Regions from separate parts of the Mesorhizobium sp. WSM2561 genome, predicted to be linked through region 1. Evidence: riboswitches for the same ligand, from Rfam matches in the RefSeq annotation. Region 1 holds a riboswitch; each other region holds the start of a gene.
The links. A riboswitch is a leader RNA that binds a small molecule or an ion and turns the genes downstream of it on or off. The one in region 1 is predicted to bind cobalamin.
Positions count from the first base shown of each region.

Region 2: it holds a riboswitch for cobalamin, as region 1 does, so the genes downstream of both, M727_RS0106495 (aromatic ring-hydroxylating dioxygenase subunit alpha) here and M727_RS0132990 (CbtB domain-containing protein) in region 1, are expected to answer to the same signal.
Region 3: it holds a riboswitch for cobalamin, as region 1 does, so the genes downstream of both, M727_RS37105 (ABC transporter ATP-binding protein) here and M727_RS0132990 (CbtB domain-containing protein) in region 1, are expected to answer to the same signal.

Region 1 is NZ_KI911322.1:27,246-32,060, forward strand. It holds gene cobU (bifunctional adenosylcobinamide kinase/adenosylcobinamide-phosphate guanylyltransferase) at 1-339, opposite strand, end outside; gene M727_RS0132985 (CbtA family protein) at 332-1,096, opposite strand; gene M727_RS0132990 (CbtB domain-containing protein) at 1,112-1,291, opposite strand; cobalamin riboswitch at 1,328-1,538, opposite strand; gene M727_RS0132995 (DUF1624 domain-containing protein) at 1,883-2,875, shown strand; gene M727_RS0133000 (isoprenylcysteine carboxylmethyltransferase family protein) at 2,872-3,363, shown strand; gene M727_RS0133005 (MerR family DNA-binding transcriptional regulator) at 3,430-3,816, opposite strand; gene mgtE (magnesium transporter) at 3,953-4,815, opposite strand, start outside.
Region 2 is NZ_AZUX01000004.1:308-5,122, forward strand. It holds gene M727_RS0106480 (DUF680 domain-containing protein) at 1-61, opposite strand, end outside; gene M727_RS0106485 (DUF680 domain-containing protein) at 136-360, opposite strand; gene M727_RS0106490 (DUF680 domain-containing protein) at 428-634, opposite strand; cobalamin riboswitch at 1,141-1,344, shown strand; gene M727_RS0106495 (aromatic ring-hydroxylating dioxygenase subunit alpha) at 1,457-2,704, shown strand; gene M727_RS0106500 (hybrid-cluster NAD(P)-dependent oxidoreductase) at 2,728-3,858, shown strand; partial or broken gene M727_RS35955 (FAD-binding oxidoreductase) at 3,868-4,615, opposite strand; gene M727_RS0106510 (sulfite oxidase-like oxidoreductase) at 4,612-4,815, opposite strand, start outside.
Region 3 is NZ_AZUX01000029.1:704-5,518, reverse strand. It holds gene M727_RS0122920 (ABC transporter substrate-binding protein) at 1-586, opposite strand, end outside; gene M727_RS43170 (hypothetical protein) at 583-831, opposite strand; gene M727_RS37105 (ABC transporter ATP-binding protein) at 828-1,391, opposite strand; cobalamin riboswitch at 1,478-1,679, opposite strand; gene M727_RS0122910 (AraC family transcriptional regulator) at 1,945-2,775, shown strand; gene M727_RS0122905 (helix-turn-helix domain-containing GNAT family N-acetyltransferase) at 2,875-3,810, opposite strand; gene groES (co-chaperone GroES) at 4,033-4,329, shown strand; partial or broken gene groL (chaperonin GroEL) at 4,392-4,815, shown strand, end outside.

The DNA.
Region 1 (4,815 bases):
CAGCCCTCGGCATTCGGCCTCAATGTCGCGTTGGGCCAGCATGTGGTTGGACAGCCACAGCGTCAGGCAGTCGATCAGGACGGGCCGGCAGTCAGGCAGCGCCTCGATCGCGCCGACGAGATCGAGCGGCGCGTCGACGGTCGTCCAGCCCTCGCCGCGCCGTGCCCGGTGCAGCGCGATGCGTTCGCGCATCTCGTCGTCATAGGCTTGCGCCGTAGCGATATAGGCCCACGGCGCCGGACAGGCCGTCACCAGGCTTTCGGCATGCGCGCTCTTGCCCGAGCGTGCACCGCCGACGACCAGGGTCAGCTTGCTGCCTGGAGCAGCGCGATCAGGCAAGGCTGTCGCGCAGGCCGGTTGCGGCGCCGGTCAAGCGGCCGCGCACCAAGCCGACGACAGCGCCGAGCACCAGCCAGAACACCAGATTGGTCAGCGTCACCGCCACCACGAACTGGTGGTGCAGGCCTTCCGGGATCGGCGATTCGAAACTGTCGGGCTGCGGCGCGCCGACAATATGCGGCGCCACGATCAACGCCACGGCAAGAATGGCCAGCGGCAGCGATTTGCGAAAAGCGAGCAGCCCGAGACCGGCCGCGGTCGCCACTACGGTCGCCGTCCACCAGATCTGGCGCTGGGTGAGATCGGCCGCCGGCATCGCCGGCAGTTCGGGCGGCAGGCCAAGGTTCGGGGCCAGCGTGAACACGGCAAAGCCTGCAAGGCCCCAGAACATACCCTGACGCCCATTGCCGATGCCGCCGGCGAACTCCGAAGCGGCGACCAGGATCAGCGCAAAGCCGATGCCGGTGACGACGTTGGCAACGACGTTGAAGGCGAAGCGCTCGAAGCCATCGGCCGGCGCCCAGCCTTCCTCTTCCGCGGTGGCTGCTTCAGCCGGCACGGCGCTGCTCGTGGCATTGCTGCCTGCTGCGGCCGGCGCCAAACCATGGTCATGCGTGTGACCACCGCCGGCCTGTTCGTAGACTTCCGCCTTGAGGATGAGTGGCACCGTGGCGTAAGCCTGCATGCAGGCGAGAACGACGCCGGCCACAAGCCCTGCGATCGCCGCGATGAACACGACGTTGCGAAACAGTGTCATGGTGTCAGCCCCTCGTCAGTGGCAGGGAAAGCCCATCGAATGGCGATAGTCGTGAGCGGCATTGTGGACCGCATCGATATGCGAGAAGCCGACAAAGCCCATGACGAAAACGCCGAGAACTGCAGCAAGCGCCAACTGCACGAAACGCGACTGCGAGGAGACGGAAGCGCCGAGCGAGACGGAAGCGGTATTCATGTCTTGTCCTTTCGCCCTCCACCCGAGGGCATAGAAGTCAGTTCTCCTGTCGCCGGCAGGTCTCCTGGCTCGCGGATCAGCGCCCTTCCCCACCTTCCCGAAGAAGCTCTTCCCGAAGAAAATCTTCAGTGGCATATGGAGAGGACTACCGCACACAGTTGCGGGGGCAGCCACGGCATCGGGCGAATTTTGCCCCTACCGCATTCCCTCTTGGTTCCAAAACGGAACCGACGACGGCTGCGACTATAGGCAGAATCGCCGCGCCCGGCAAACCAAATTCCGCCAGCTAGCAGCGCGAATGCGCCGTCAAGGTAATCGTTTCTCGTGGGCTCTTCCTTCTCCCCTTGTGGGAGACGGTGGCCTCGCGAAGCGAGGTCGGATGAGGGGTGTTCCAGCTTGGCACCAACAGCACTCCGGCCAGCACCCCTCAACCGTCTTGGCGCTGCGCGCCAATCCACCTTCTCCCACAAGGGTGTTTGGACTGGGGACATCGCGAACAAAGGGGAGAAGGGAAGAGGGCGGCGCCTGTCTTCTTTTGTCCGGGGCAACCATGATAATCGTCTTGCAGCACTGAAACAGAATTGCGAGACCATGACCATTCCTACGCCGGCCGTTCAGCACCGATCAAAGCGCATCATCGCCATCGACGTCGCCCGCGGCATCGCTTTGCTTGCCATGGCGAGTTACCATTTCACCTGGGATCTCGAATTCTTCGGCTACACCGATCCCGGCCTGACTGCCTTTGGCTGGTGGAAATTCTACGCGCGCTGCATCGCTTCGACCTTCCTGTTCCTGGTCGGCGTCAGCCTGTTCCTCGGCCATGGCAAGCAAATCCGCTGGAACGGCTTCTGGAAACGATTCGCCATGGTCGGCGGGGCGGCGCTCGCCATATCGGCCGCCACAAGGCTTGCCACACCAGACAGTTTCATCTTCTTCGGCATCCTGCACGAGATCGCGCTGGCCAGCCTGCTCGGCCTGGCGTTTCTGCGGCTGCCGGCGCTGCTGACGCTGGTTGTCGCAGCTTTCGTCATCACCGCGCCGCTTTACCTCAGGTCCGAGATCTTCGATCATCCGGCCCTGTGGTGGGTCGGTCTGTCGGCAACCAACCCGCGCTCCAACGATTATGTCCCGCTGTTTCCATGGTTCGGCGCTGTGCTTGTCGGCATCGCAGCGGCAAAGCTTGCCTTCGCCTCCGGCGTGCTGACGCGGCTGGCGGGCCTGGCGCCCGGCCGCTGGACTAATCCGCTGGTTTTTATCGGCCGGCACAGCCTCGCCTTCTATCTGATCCACCAGCCGGTGCTGATCGGCTCGCTCTGGCTGTTTTCGCAAGTCATGCCGGCAGCCGTCGAAACCAGGCCGGTCACCTTCCTCAAAGAGTGCCAGGCATCGTGCGAGCAATCGCGCGACACGGAGTTCTGCAGCAGCTATTGTGTCTGCATGCTCGATACGCTCGAGGGCGAGGCCACGCTTGATCGGCTCTACCGCAACGACCAGGCTGCGGAATGGAAGGCGCATCTCGACGATCTCGCCGGCGCCTGCACTGCCAAAGCCGACGGCACTTTGATGGAGGGAGGAGCACAATGACCGACCATCAGCAGAAACCGGGCCAGCAAAAACCGGGGTTTATACCTTGGCCGCCGCTGATCTATGTCGCGGCCATCGCCGTCAGCATCGCGCTTGGCTTGCTTTATCCGCTGCCATGGATCGGCGGCCTTTTGGGCCACATCCTGTTCGCGGCCGGCTGGGTGGCATTGTTCGGCGTCGTCGCACTCTGGTTCACGGCGATCCGCATCATGATCCGGGCAAAGACGACGCTCCACCCGAACGCCGTGCCGGACCATCTGGTTACATCGGGCCCCTTCGCCGTCAGCCGCAATCCGATCTATCTGGCAAACACGCTGCTGATGATCGGCGTCGCCCTTATCTCGGGGAACGTATGGTTCCTGCCGCTGGCGATCATCGCCGCCTTCGCAACGCAGAAAATGGCGATCGAGGGCGAGGAAAAGGTTCTGGCAACGAAATTCGGCAAGAAATACCGGGATTACGCGAAAACGGTGCGGCGCTGGATTTGAGGCGGCAAGGTCTTTTTCAGAATTCGCTCTGGCTGGCCGCCAGAGTAGAATTATCAAAAAGGCCGATCAGGTGTTGACGCCAAGCTCCACCAGCCGCTCGACGCAGGATTCCTCGGCCTGGTCGAGTTCAGCCAGGGTTTCTTCGAGGTCGCGGCGCTTCTGGCGCAGATCCTCGCGCTTTTCCTCGATGCGCTTGATCATCAGGTTGAGCTGACCGACCTCGCCGGGCGGCTCCTTGTACATCTGGATGATTTCGCGGATCTCGTTGATCGAAAAGCCGAGCCTCTTGCCGCGCATGATCTGGCGGATGAGATGCCGGTCCGACGGGCGAAACAGCCGCGTGCGGCCGCGCCGCACCGGCTGCACCAGCCCCTCGTCCTCGTAGAAGCGCAGCGTCCGCGTCGAAACGTCGAATTCGCGGGTCAGTTCGGTTATCGAATAATATTCCCGCATCATCACTCCAAATGCCCGGCCGCGCTGCGAGTTCCAACCATGCGGCCTCGCTATCCGCACGCGTGTCAGAATCGGCCAGAGGCTGTTCCAAAATCTCGCATGGCATTTACGTAAAAGTCAATTGAGCGGGCGTCGCTCACACGCCGAACCACCATGTGGCGAGGCCGAGAAAGGCAAAGAAGCCGACGACGTCGGTGACCGTCGTGACGAAGACCGCCGAAGCCACGGCCGGGTCGATCTTGAACCGGTCGAGCAGCAGCGGGATCAGGATGCCGGCAAGTGCGGCCACGAACATGTTGATGATCATCGCCGCGGCGATGATGCCGCCCAGATTGGGATCGCGGAACCAGGCGGCCGCGACGATGCCGATCAGGATGGCGAAGATGATGCCGTTGATGAAGCCCACCCCCATCTCGCGGCGGATGATGCGGCCGGCATTGTAGATGTCGAGGTCCCTGGTCGCCAGCGCCCGCACCGTGACCGTCATGGTCTGCGAGCCGGCATTGCCGCCCATGCCCGCGACGATTGGCATCAGCACCGCCAGCGCCACGATGTGCTCGATCGTGCGGTCGAATAGGCCGATCACCGAGGCCGCCAGGAATGCCGTCAAAAGGTTGACGAGCAGCCACGGAACGCGCGAGCGCGAGGTCGAAAGGATGCTGTCCGACAATTCTTCGTCGCCGACACCGCCCATGCGCAGCAGATCCTCCTCGGCTTCCTGCTGGATGACGTCGACCACGTCGTCGATGGTCAGCACGCCGACCAGCCGCTCGTTCTCGTCGACGACGGCAGCGGAGAGAAGGTCGTATTGTTCGAATTCGCGCGCCGCCTCCTCCTGGTCCATCGTCGCCGGAATGGCGTGCCTGGTCTCATGCATCACCTCTTCGACCTTGATCGAGCGCTTGGTGCGCAGGATCTGGTCGAGGTCGATGGCGCCGAGCAGCTTGAAGCTCGGATCGATGACGAAAATCTGGCTGAAGCGGTCGGGAAGGTTGTTGT
Region 2 (4,815 bases), on a different contig from region 1:
CGGCAAAAGCGCTGCCGGCAGCAATCAAAAGCGCGGCGGCGGTAACAACGATCTTCTTCATTTTCAAAACTCCTGGATTTTCTTGGTTCCACCAGCGCGGCGGGCAAATGCCGCCGCCGCTGTTGGAACGAACTGTTAGTTGTTGCCGAACAGGTTACGGTCGCTGCCGTTGACGGGTTTCTCGTGAGCCGGAACCGGATTCTGCGCCGAAGCCGAATTCCGAATCGAAGCCGTGTACGAGTTGCTGTCGACCGCGGCGGCCGGTTGGTTGGCACCGTTCGATCCAAAGTTGTCGCTGCCGGCAAAAGCGCCGCCGGAGACGGCCACAATGGCTGCGGTGGCAAGAATGAGCTTCTTCATTTCAAGTACTCCTGAGTTCCTCAGATCCCGAGCGGCGGACCGCCACTTTGCTGTTTGGGACCAGCTGTTAATTGTTGCCGAAAAGGTTGCGGTCGGCGCCCTGGCCAACGGGCTGCTTTTCAGCGTGAGCCGGCGCCTGGACAGAGGCCGTATACGAGCTGTCGATCGCAGCAGTCGGTTGGTTGGCGGCGTTGGACCCATAATGGTCGCTGCCGGCAAAGGCGCTGCCGGTGATGGCCAGAACGGCGACGGTAGCAAGAGCGATCTTTTTCATTTTTAGGACTCCAGTATCTTAGTCTTCCGTCCGGCTAGCGGCGTGTCTTGGGAGGATGCGCGTCGTTCGGACAGCCCCGATGTGGGAAGGCCATTCGGCGGATTCCAATCACGAAGTTGTTCCGTGTGGACCAAGAATCTACACCTTGAAATTGTACCAGAGGCATCTACTACCATGGTTTTATGGTTTGTTTTCAATATCTTATTCAAAATTAGCCATTCATGATTTGACGGATTGGCGAATTTGCGTTCACAGCGTGCTGCACGCATTGTCAACAGAAACGAACCGTTCGGTTCGATTTTAGAAGCGGCTAATAGTCACTTTTGTAAACTGTTATCCTTCCTGATCTCCGCCGCGGGTCGGATTCGATGTCACGGCAGCCGACAGTGGCCGCCGAAAAAGTGGGGTTTCAGCCCTGCAGATATAAACCTGCTGGTTTCGCCGGCCGTGTCGCGCCGCATGGATACGATGTCGCTTTCATGCCGACAGTCAGCCGGCCGGCATGATTAGATCACGCCATCTCAGGTGCCGCTTGGTGACGACGAAGCGGAGAATTGGGAAGCCGGTCAGAACCCGGCGCTGCCCCCGCAACGGTGGTGGAGTTCAAGTCGCAACGGGAGACCACTGGGCCACAAGCCTGGGAAGGTGTCGCGATGAGTCCGCAAGGACACTCCAGAGCCCGGAAACCAGCCCGAGATTTTTAGACTCGACTGATCGCGGTGGGCGGTCAAGAGGTGGATGATGCATCTCCGGCCCTGTCGCCGGCGTGCAAGCGGTCCTCCCTCCATCACCACCAGTTCAGTCCTTACACGAGGACAGGACATGGACGCGCGCAACGACATGCTGAGGCTCTTGCACGGCCGTAGGCAAGGCTATTCGCTCGAGCAGCCCTTCTACACCGATCCAGATTTCTTCAAGCTCGACATGGAGCTGATCTGGTATCGCGACTGGCTGTTCATCGGCCACGATTGCGAGTTGCCGAAACCTGGCAGCTACATCACCGCCCAGATCGGCGACTATCCGGTCGTGCTGGTCCGCGACCAGCAAGGCAAGATCAATGCCTTCCACAATTCCTGCCGCCATCGCGGCAGCCGTGTCTGCAATGCCGACAAGGGCACTGCGGCGAAGCTCGTCTGCCCCTATCACCAGTGGACCTACGAACTGGACGGCCGGCTGTTGTTTGCTCGCCAGATGGCAGACGGCTTCGACAAGAGCCAGTTCAGCCTGAAGCCGGTGGCTTGCGAAAGCGTTGGCGGCTGCATCTTTATCTGCCTGGCCAACGAGCCGGCCGACTTCGCGCCGATGCGCGCCATGATCGAGCCTTACCTCCTGCCGCACCGGCTGCGCGAGGCAAAAATCGCCTTCGAATCGACCATCGTCGAGAAGGGCAACTGGAAACTCGTCTGGGAGAACAACCGCGAGTGCTACCATTGCGCCGGCAACCATCCGGAACTCTGCAAGACATTCCCGGAAGCGCCGACCGTCACCGGCGTGCAGGGCGCCGACAGCGATCCGGAGATGCTCGCGCACTGGGCGAAATGCGAGGCGGCGGGCTTGCCGAGCAAGTTCCGCATCGATCCTGCCGGGCAGTATCGCGCCACCCGCGCGCCGCTGCTGCGCGACGCCGTCAGCTATACAATGACGGGCAGACGCGCGGTGAAGAGGGGCCTTTCCGACAGCGTTTCCACCGACCGTATCGGCTCGCTGCTGCTCTATCACTATCCGACGAGTTGGAACCACATCCTCGGCGATCATGCCGTCACCTTCCGCGTGCTGCCGATCAGCGCCACGGAAACGGCCGTCACCACCAAATGGCTTGTCCATAAGGACGCGGTCGAAGGCGTCGACTACGACCTCGCCGAGCTTACCCATGTCTGGACCGAGACCAACGACCAGGACCGTCGCATTGTCGAGGAAAACGCCTTCGGCGTCCTGTCGCCGGCCTATGAGCCCGGCCCCTATTCGGAACTGCATGAGGGCGGCGTCATCCAGTTCGTCGAATGGTACGCCTCCTTCATCGGGCCGCGCCTTGCCGAAGCCGGGCGGCCGGCGCTGCGCAGCGTCGCCTGAACGAGGTCAAGGGGATGAATGCGATGACGGACCTTGGCCTCTACCGCCATCTCGACGAGATGGCGCCCTGGAACGACAGGCTCCAGGTGCTGGAAGTCATCGGCGTCAGCGACGAGGCGCCTGACGTGAAGACCTTCACCTTCCGCTCTGACAACCAGACCTGGTTCCGCTACAGACCGGGACAGTTCGTGACGCTGGAACTGCCGACCACCGAGGGCCCGATGATGCGGACCTATACGCTGTCGTCCTCGCCGTCGCGGCCGTTCTCGATCGCGGTGACGGTGAAAGCGCAGGCCGGCAGCCTCGGCACCCGCTGGATGTTCGACAATCTGACACCCGGCGTTCACGTGAAGGCCTATGGGCCGGCGGGCGACTTTTCGCTGCACAGCCATCCAGCGGCCAAGTATCTGTTCATTTCGGCCGGCTCCGGCGTGACGCCGATGATGTCGATGCTGCGCTGGCTGAACGACTGCGCGCCATGGACAGATGTCGGCTTCGTCAACTGCGCGCGAAAGCCCGAGGAGATCATCTTCCGCAAGGAGCTCGAGCTGCTCGGCAGCCGCATGCCGGGCCTGACGCTCGACTTCATGATCGAGGAGCGGTCCAGCCGCGAGGGCTGGTTCGGCCATATGGGCCGGATCGACGCGATACGGCTGCCGCTGCTGGCCCCCGATTTTCGCGAGCGCGAAATTTTCTGCTGCGGCCCCGACCCGTTCATGCGCGCCGTGCGGCAGATGCTGGAGGCGGCCGGCTTCGACATGGCCAACTACCATCAGGAGAGCTTTGCGGCCCCGGCGGTGGAGGAAATACCGGCCCCGTTCGGTTCGCCGGCAGAGGGTGGGCCGGCAAAGGGCGGGCCGGCAGAGCGCGGGGTCGAGGTACCTGCCGAGGCCGCAACGCCGATCCGCTTTTCGCTTTCGGATATCGATGCCGAATGCGTTGCCGGCCAGACCGTGCTGCAGACGGCGCGCGCTTCGGGCGTACGAATTCCCGCAGCCTGCGAGTTCGGCCTGTGCGGAACCTGCAAGGTGAAAAAGGTCTCGGGCACAGTCGAGATGAGCCACAATGGCGGCATCCTCGATCACGAGATCGACGACGGCTTCATCCTGGCCTGCTGTTCGAAGCCGCTGACGGCGCTCGAGATCGACGCCTGACCGGGGAGCTTAAACCCCGTAGCGCTCGGTGCGGATGAGGCTTGCCGGAACGCCGGCATCGATCAGCGCCTGGGCGGCAGTCGACACGAAGGCATTCGAGCCGCAGACAAAGGCGAACCTTGGCGGTGCGGGCAGCCGCACCATCGATTGCTCTATCATCGCAACGTCGATCCGCCGTGAATAGTCCGCCGGGCGCCGGGCCGGCTCGCGGGTCAGCGCCAACACCAGATCGAAGCCGTCCCGGCGATCGTGGAGGTCGATCAACTCGTCGCGAAAGATCACCTCGTCCCAGACCCGTGCGGAAAATACCAGTGCCACGGGCACCGCCGATCTGCGCGCGGCGCGATGGCGGATCATCGCCATCAGCGGCACCACGCCGGACCCGCCGCCGACCAGCAGAAGCGGGCCGCCGTCGCTGTCGGACCAGACGAAGTGGCCGCCGAGCGGTCCGCGCAACTCGACCTCATCGCCAACCGCCGCGATATCGTGGAAGAAGGGGGAGACCTCGCCGTCATCGAGCCTTTCAATTGCCAGTTCGATCGTCTCGCCGGCTTCCGGCGCCGAGGCGATGGAGTAGGAGCGGCGCGCCTGATAGCCGTCCGGCGCCGTCAGCCTGACATCGACATGCTGCCCGGCACGATTAGGCGAAGGTCCGCGACGGCTGGAGGAAAAAGCTGGTGACGCGCGGCGTGCGCTTTTCGATGCGGGCGATGGTCACCGTCTGCCAGGGCGACTGCGCCGCCGGCCCATCGCTCATGGATCGCCCGTATAGCGCTGCTCACGCCACGGGTCGCCATAGATGTGATAGCCGCGCAGCTCCCAGAAGCCGGGCTCGTCGCGCTCGGTGAACTGCAGCCCGTTCAGCCATTTGGCCGACTTCCAGAAATAGAGATGCGGAACCAGAAGCCGCGCCGGGCCGCCATGGTCCGGCGTGATCGGCTTGCCTTCGTAGAGCAG
Region 3 (4,815 bases), on a different contig from region 1:
ACACCCGAGTCCTCGCGCGGTCGCCGACCTTTGCCGTGATAGCGGCGAGTTGCGCTTTCCAGCCTGAAACAAGTTTTTCAGCCCTGGCTTGCTTGCCGAAAATCCTGCCCAGCTTTTCGATGTCGCCGTAGAGCAGGTCCATCGAGGCGGCGGGGCGGTTGTTGTCGAGATGGACGCAGCTTTCCGTCAGCACCAGCGTCTTGATGCCGTGCGGCGCCAGCGTATCTGGCGTTACCTCGCCGCCCGGCTTCATGCCGTAATACCAGCCGGCGAAGAAGAAATCAGGCTCGACCGCGACCAGGTTTTCGAGCGTCGGGTATTTCGGCGCGAGTTCCGGGATCGCTCCCTGCCCGGCCTTGAATTCCGGACCGACCTTGTACCATCCGGTGATGCCGGTCAGACCGACGATCGACGGTTGCAGCCCCAGCGCGAAGGCCATCTCGGCCATGTTCATATCCTGGATGACGGCGCGCTTCGGTGCGGCGTCGAACGTCAGCGGTGTGCCGCAGCTGTCGACTGTTACCGGGAAAGCGAAGGCGGTCTGGGCAAGCAGCAGGGAGGCAAAAGACAGTGCGAGGCGTTTCACGGATGTTGCTCCTTGGTTAGATCAGAAGAGGCACGGTTCGGGACTTCGAACACCGTGAGTTCGCGGTCTTCGGTCGGATGGCGCAGCCGAAGCACCTCGACGCCGAAAATCTCGCGGATCAACTGCTTGGTCAGCGCCTCGCGCGGACCGGCGAGTGCCTGCAGGCGGGCCGCGTTCATCACCGCGACCCTTGTGGCAAATGGCGTGACCAGCGACAGATCATGCAGCACCGCCACGACGGTCATGCCAAGCTGCGATACAAGTTCGAGGAGTTCGCTGCGGGCGCGCGGATCGAGATGATTGGTCGGTTCATCGAGGAACAGGATTTTCGGCTCCTGGGCGCGCGCGCCAGCTGGGCGCGTTGCCGCTCACCACCCGACAGCGAGCCGATCGTGCGGCCGAGCAGCGGCAGCAGGCCGGTTCTGCGAAGCGCTTCGACGACGACGTCGCGTTGCTCGCTCCTTCGTCGCCAGCCGGCATGCGGGACCCGCCCAAGTCCGACGTAGTCGATCACGGCAAGCCGCGGATCGGGCTGATCGGTCTGGCCGACGACCGCCATGTGCAGCGCCCGCTCGGCGGCCGGAAACGTCTCCAGCCGGCGTCCGGAAAATCTCACATCTCCCGCGCTCGGACGCAGCGTGCCGCATAGCATGCGCAGCAGCGTCGTCTTGCCGGCGCCGTTGGGGCCGATGATGGCGAGGCGGTCTCCCGCCGCGACCGAAAGGCTGACCGCACTGACCAGGCGCTGGCCATTCGCCGTGGCGCTCAGTTCACGCGCTTCAAGAAGAGGCTGGCAGGCGTCCAACTTACCGTCACTTTCTCAAATGGCGACGGAAGGAAGCTGGACCGGCCGACAAGACCGATTCCACGTCTCCTCCCGGCACACCCCGTCCGGTCAACTCGTGCGATGGCAGGTCTCCTGGCTCGCGGGTCCTTGCGCCATCCTGCCTTCCCAGCCTTGGCCAGTGGCATTTCGGATTTTGCTCGCCGCTTACAGTTGCGGGGGCAGCCACGGCCTCGATCCGAAGATCTCACCGTGTTCCCTTTTCACCCCTCGCCTTTCGGCTTGGGGACCATCAGTCAGCCACCCTAGTTTTCCGCCAATCCCAGCGCAATAAATTTCCGGGTTCCGGAGTGCCCCGCGAGCAATGGTCTTGTCAGAACGAGCATACCGAATCTCGTAATGTAATAACGTTACCAGTTAAAAGACAACGCCTGCGCCTGTCAAGCCCTTCGCCCAACGCTTTCGGCTTGCCGATCACCGTCGCATTGCGCGGTGCGCAATTTCGATCAAACTGCCTCCACCAGTAAGCGATACCATGACTTGGCCAATGCGCAGTCCCACAGCAAGGAGCCATATGAACCCGACCGAGAAAGCGCTGTGGTTCGTCGAAAGCCATCTGCCGGAGGCCATCTCGCTCGACGATGTCGCCAACAGCAGCGGCGTGTCGCGCTTTCACGTGACGCGGGCTTTCGCTGCGGCGACCGGCCGTTCGGTGATGGGCTACCTGCGTTCTCGCCGGCTGACCGAGGCGGCGCGCAGGCTCGCCGCCGGCGCACCGGACATCCTCTCGGTCGCGCTCGACGCCGGCTATGCCTCGCATGAGGCTTTCACCCGTGCCTTCCGCGACCAGTTCGGCACCACGCCGGAACTGGTGCGCGCGCAAGGCTCGCTCAAAAACCTCGATCTCGTGGAGCCGATCCTGATGGACCAGTCCTTCCTCACCAATCTCGAGCCGCCGCGTTTCGAAACCAGCCGGCCGTTCCTCATCGCCGGTCTCGGCGAGCGCTACAGCTGCGAAACCAGCGCCGGCATCCCGATGCAGTGGCAGCGGTTCGGCCCCTATATCGGCAACATTCCAGGCGAGGTCGGCGACGTCGCCTATGGGGTCTGCGTCAACGGCGACGATGCAGGCAATTTCGACTATATCGCCGGCGTCGAGGTGTCCGATTTTTCGGACCTGCCGAAGGAGTTTTCGCGCGTACGCGTGCCGATGCAGAAATACGCCGTGTTCGCCCATCGTGGCCACATCTCGACCATCCGCCGCACGGTCAACACGATCTGGAACAAATGGCTGCCGGCCTCCGGGCACAAGATTGCCGACGCGCCCGAATTCGAGCGCTACGGCCCCGAATTCGATCCGCGCAGCGGCAATGGCGGGCTGGAAGTCTGGATACCGGTCGGGTGAGGAAGGGCCAGTTTTCAACTTGTATTGGAGACTAGTGTCGAGGCGCTCCGCCTTATCTTGCCTACTCCCCTTGTCCCACAAGGGGAGTAGGGAAAGACGCTACAACTCCAGGTTCCAGTTCTGGCCGACCAGATCCTTGCCGAAGGCGTGGTGGCGTTCCTGATTGGCCAGCTGGAACCCGGCCGCCTCGTAGATGCGGCGCGCTGAGGTGAGCACGTCGTTGGTCCACAGCGTCAATGTCTTGTAGCCCTTGGCACGGGCAAAGCCGATGCATTCCTCGACCAGCCGCCTGCCGATGCCGAGACCGCGCGCCGAGGGTTCGACGTAGAGCAGGCGCAGCTTCGCCACCGCGTCCGACTGGCGCACGACGAAGACCGAGCCGACGACTTCCCCTTCCCGCTCGGCGATCCAGCTGCGTTCCCATTTCGGATCGTAGGATTTGGCGAAAGCGCCGAGGATTTCGGCGACCAGCGCCTCATAAGTTTCGTCCCAGCCATATTCCTGCGCGTAGAGCAGGCCCTGGCGATGGATGATCCAGCCGATGTCGCCGACCTGCAAGGACCGCAGCATGTAAAGGACCTTGGGCTCTGCACTCTCCCCCAGTAGGCGCTGCACCGTCTGCATCGCCTTGACCAGCCTGTCCTGTCCCGGTGCGGAAAGCCGCTCGAGCAGGGCCGCGACCTGATCGTGCGAACCCTGGTTCAGCGGCGCGAACGCCGCTCTTCCCGCCGGCGTCAGCGCAATCGACGAGCGCCGCGCATCGGCTTGCGTCGCCACGCGCTCGACCAGACCACGCTCCTCGAATTTTTTCAGCAACCGGCTGAGATAGCCGGGGTCGAGCCCGAGATCGCGCGCAAGATCGGTGGCGGTCAGGCCATCGCGATGCGCCAGTTCATAGAGCACCCGAGCCTCGGTCAGCGAGAAGGCGCTTTTCAGCAGCCCTTCATCGAGCAGCCCGATCTGGCGGGTGTAGAAGCGGTTGAAGCCCCGCACCGCATCGATCCGCTCCCTGCCGGGTTGATGATGAATCGTCATGGCATCCTCCTGCCAGCACAAGATCACCACTTAGTTGACTTAGTCAAGTATCAGTTCGAAGCAGGCTGCGGCTGTCGATCAGCTCACTCAGCGCCTTGACTCTCGCCAGCCACCGGCTTATCTCACCGCCACGTTAGCACTCGCCATTGGTGAGTGCTAAGCGTAGGTCCGGCGCCGCCGGACGGAGGAACTATTCTCACCATTCTCACCGAGGAATAAAAAATGGCAAAGTCGAAGTTCCGCCCGCTTCATGACCGCGTGGTCGTACGCCGGGTTGAATCCGAATCCAAGACTGCCGGCGGGATCATCATCCCCGACACGGCGAAGGAAAAGCCGCAGGAAGGCGAGATCATCGCCGTTGGTTCCGGCGCCCGCGACGAAGCCGGCAAGCTCGTCCCGCTGGACGTCAAGGCCGGCGATCGCATCCTGTTCGGCAAGTGGTCGGGCACCGAAGTCAAGCTCAATGGCGAAGACCTTCTGATCATGAAGGAATCCGACATCATGGGCATCATCGGCTGAATATCGGCCTCACCATCACTTAAATCCTAGGGCTCAATTCAAGCCCCTGCCAGGAGCTAAAAATGGCTGCCAAAGACGTAAAATTTTCTCGCGATGCCCGTGAGCGCATGCTGCGCGGCGTCAACATCCTCGCCGACGCAGTGAAGGTCACGCTCGGCCCCAAGGGCCGCAACGTCGTCATCGACAAGTCGTTCGGCGCACCGCGCATCACCAAGGACGGCGTCACCGTCGCCAAGGAAATCGAGCTTGAAGACAAGTTCGAGAACATGGGCGCGCAGATGGTCCGCGAAGTTGCTTCGAAGACCAACGACATCGCCGGCGACGGCACCACGACCGCGACCGTTCTGGCGCAGTCGATCGTCCAGGAAGGCCACAAGGCGGTTGCCGCCGGCATGAACCCGATGGACCTGAAGCGCGGCATCGACCTCGCGGTTAGCGACGTCGTCGCGACGCTGATCAAGAACGCCAAGAAGATCAAGACCTCGG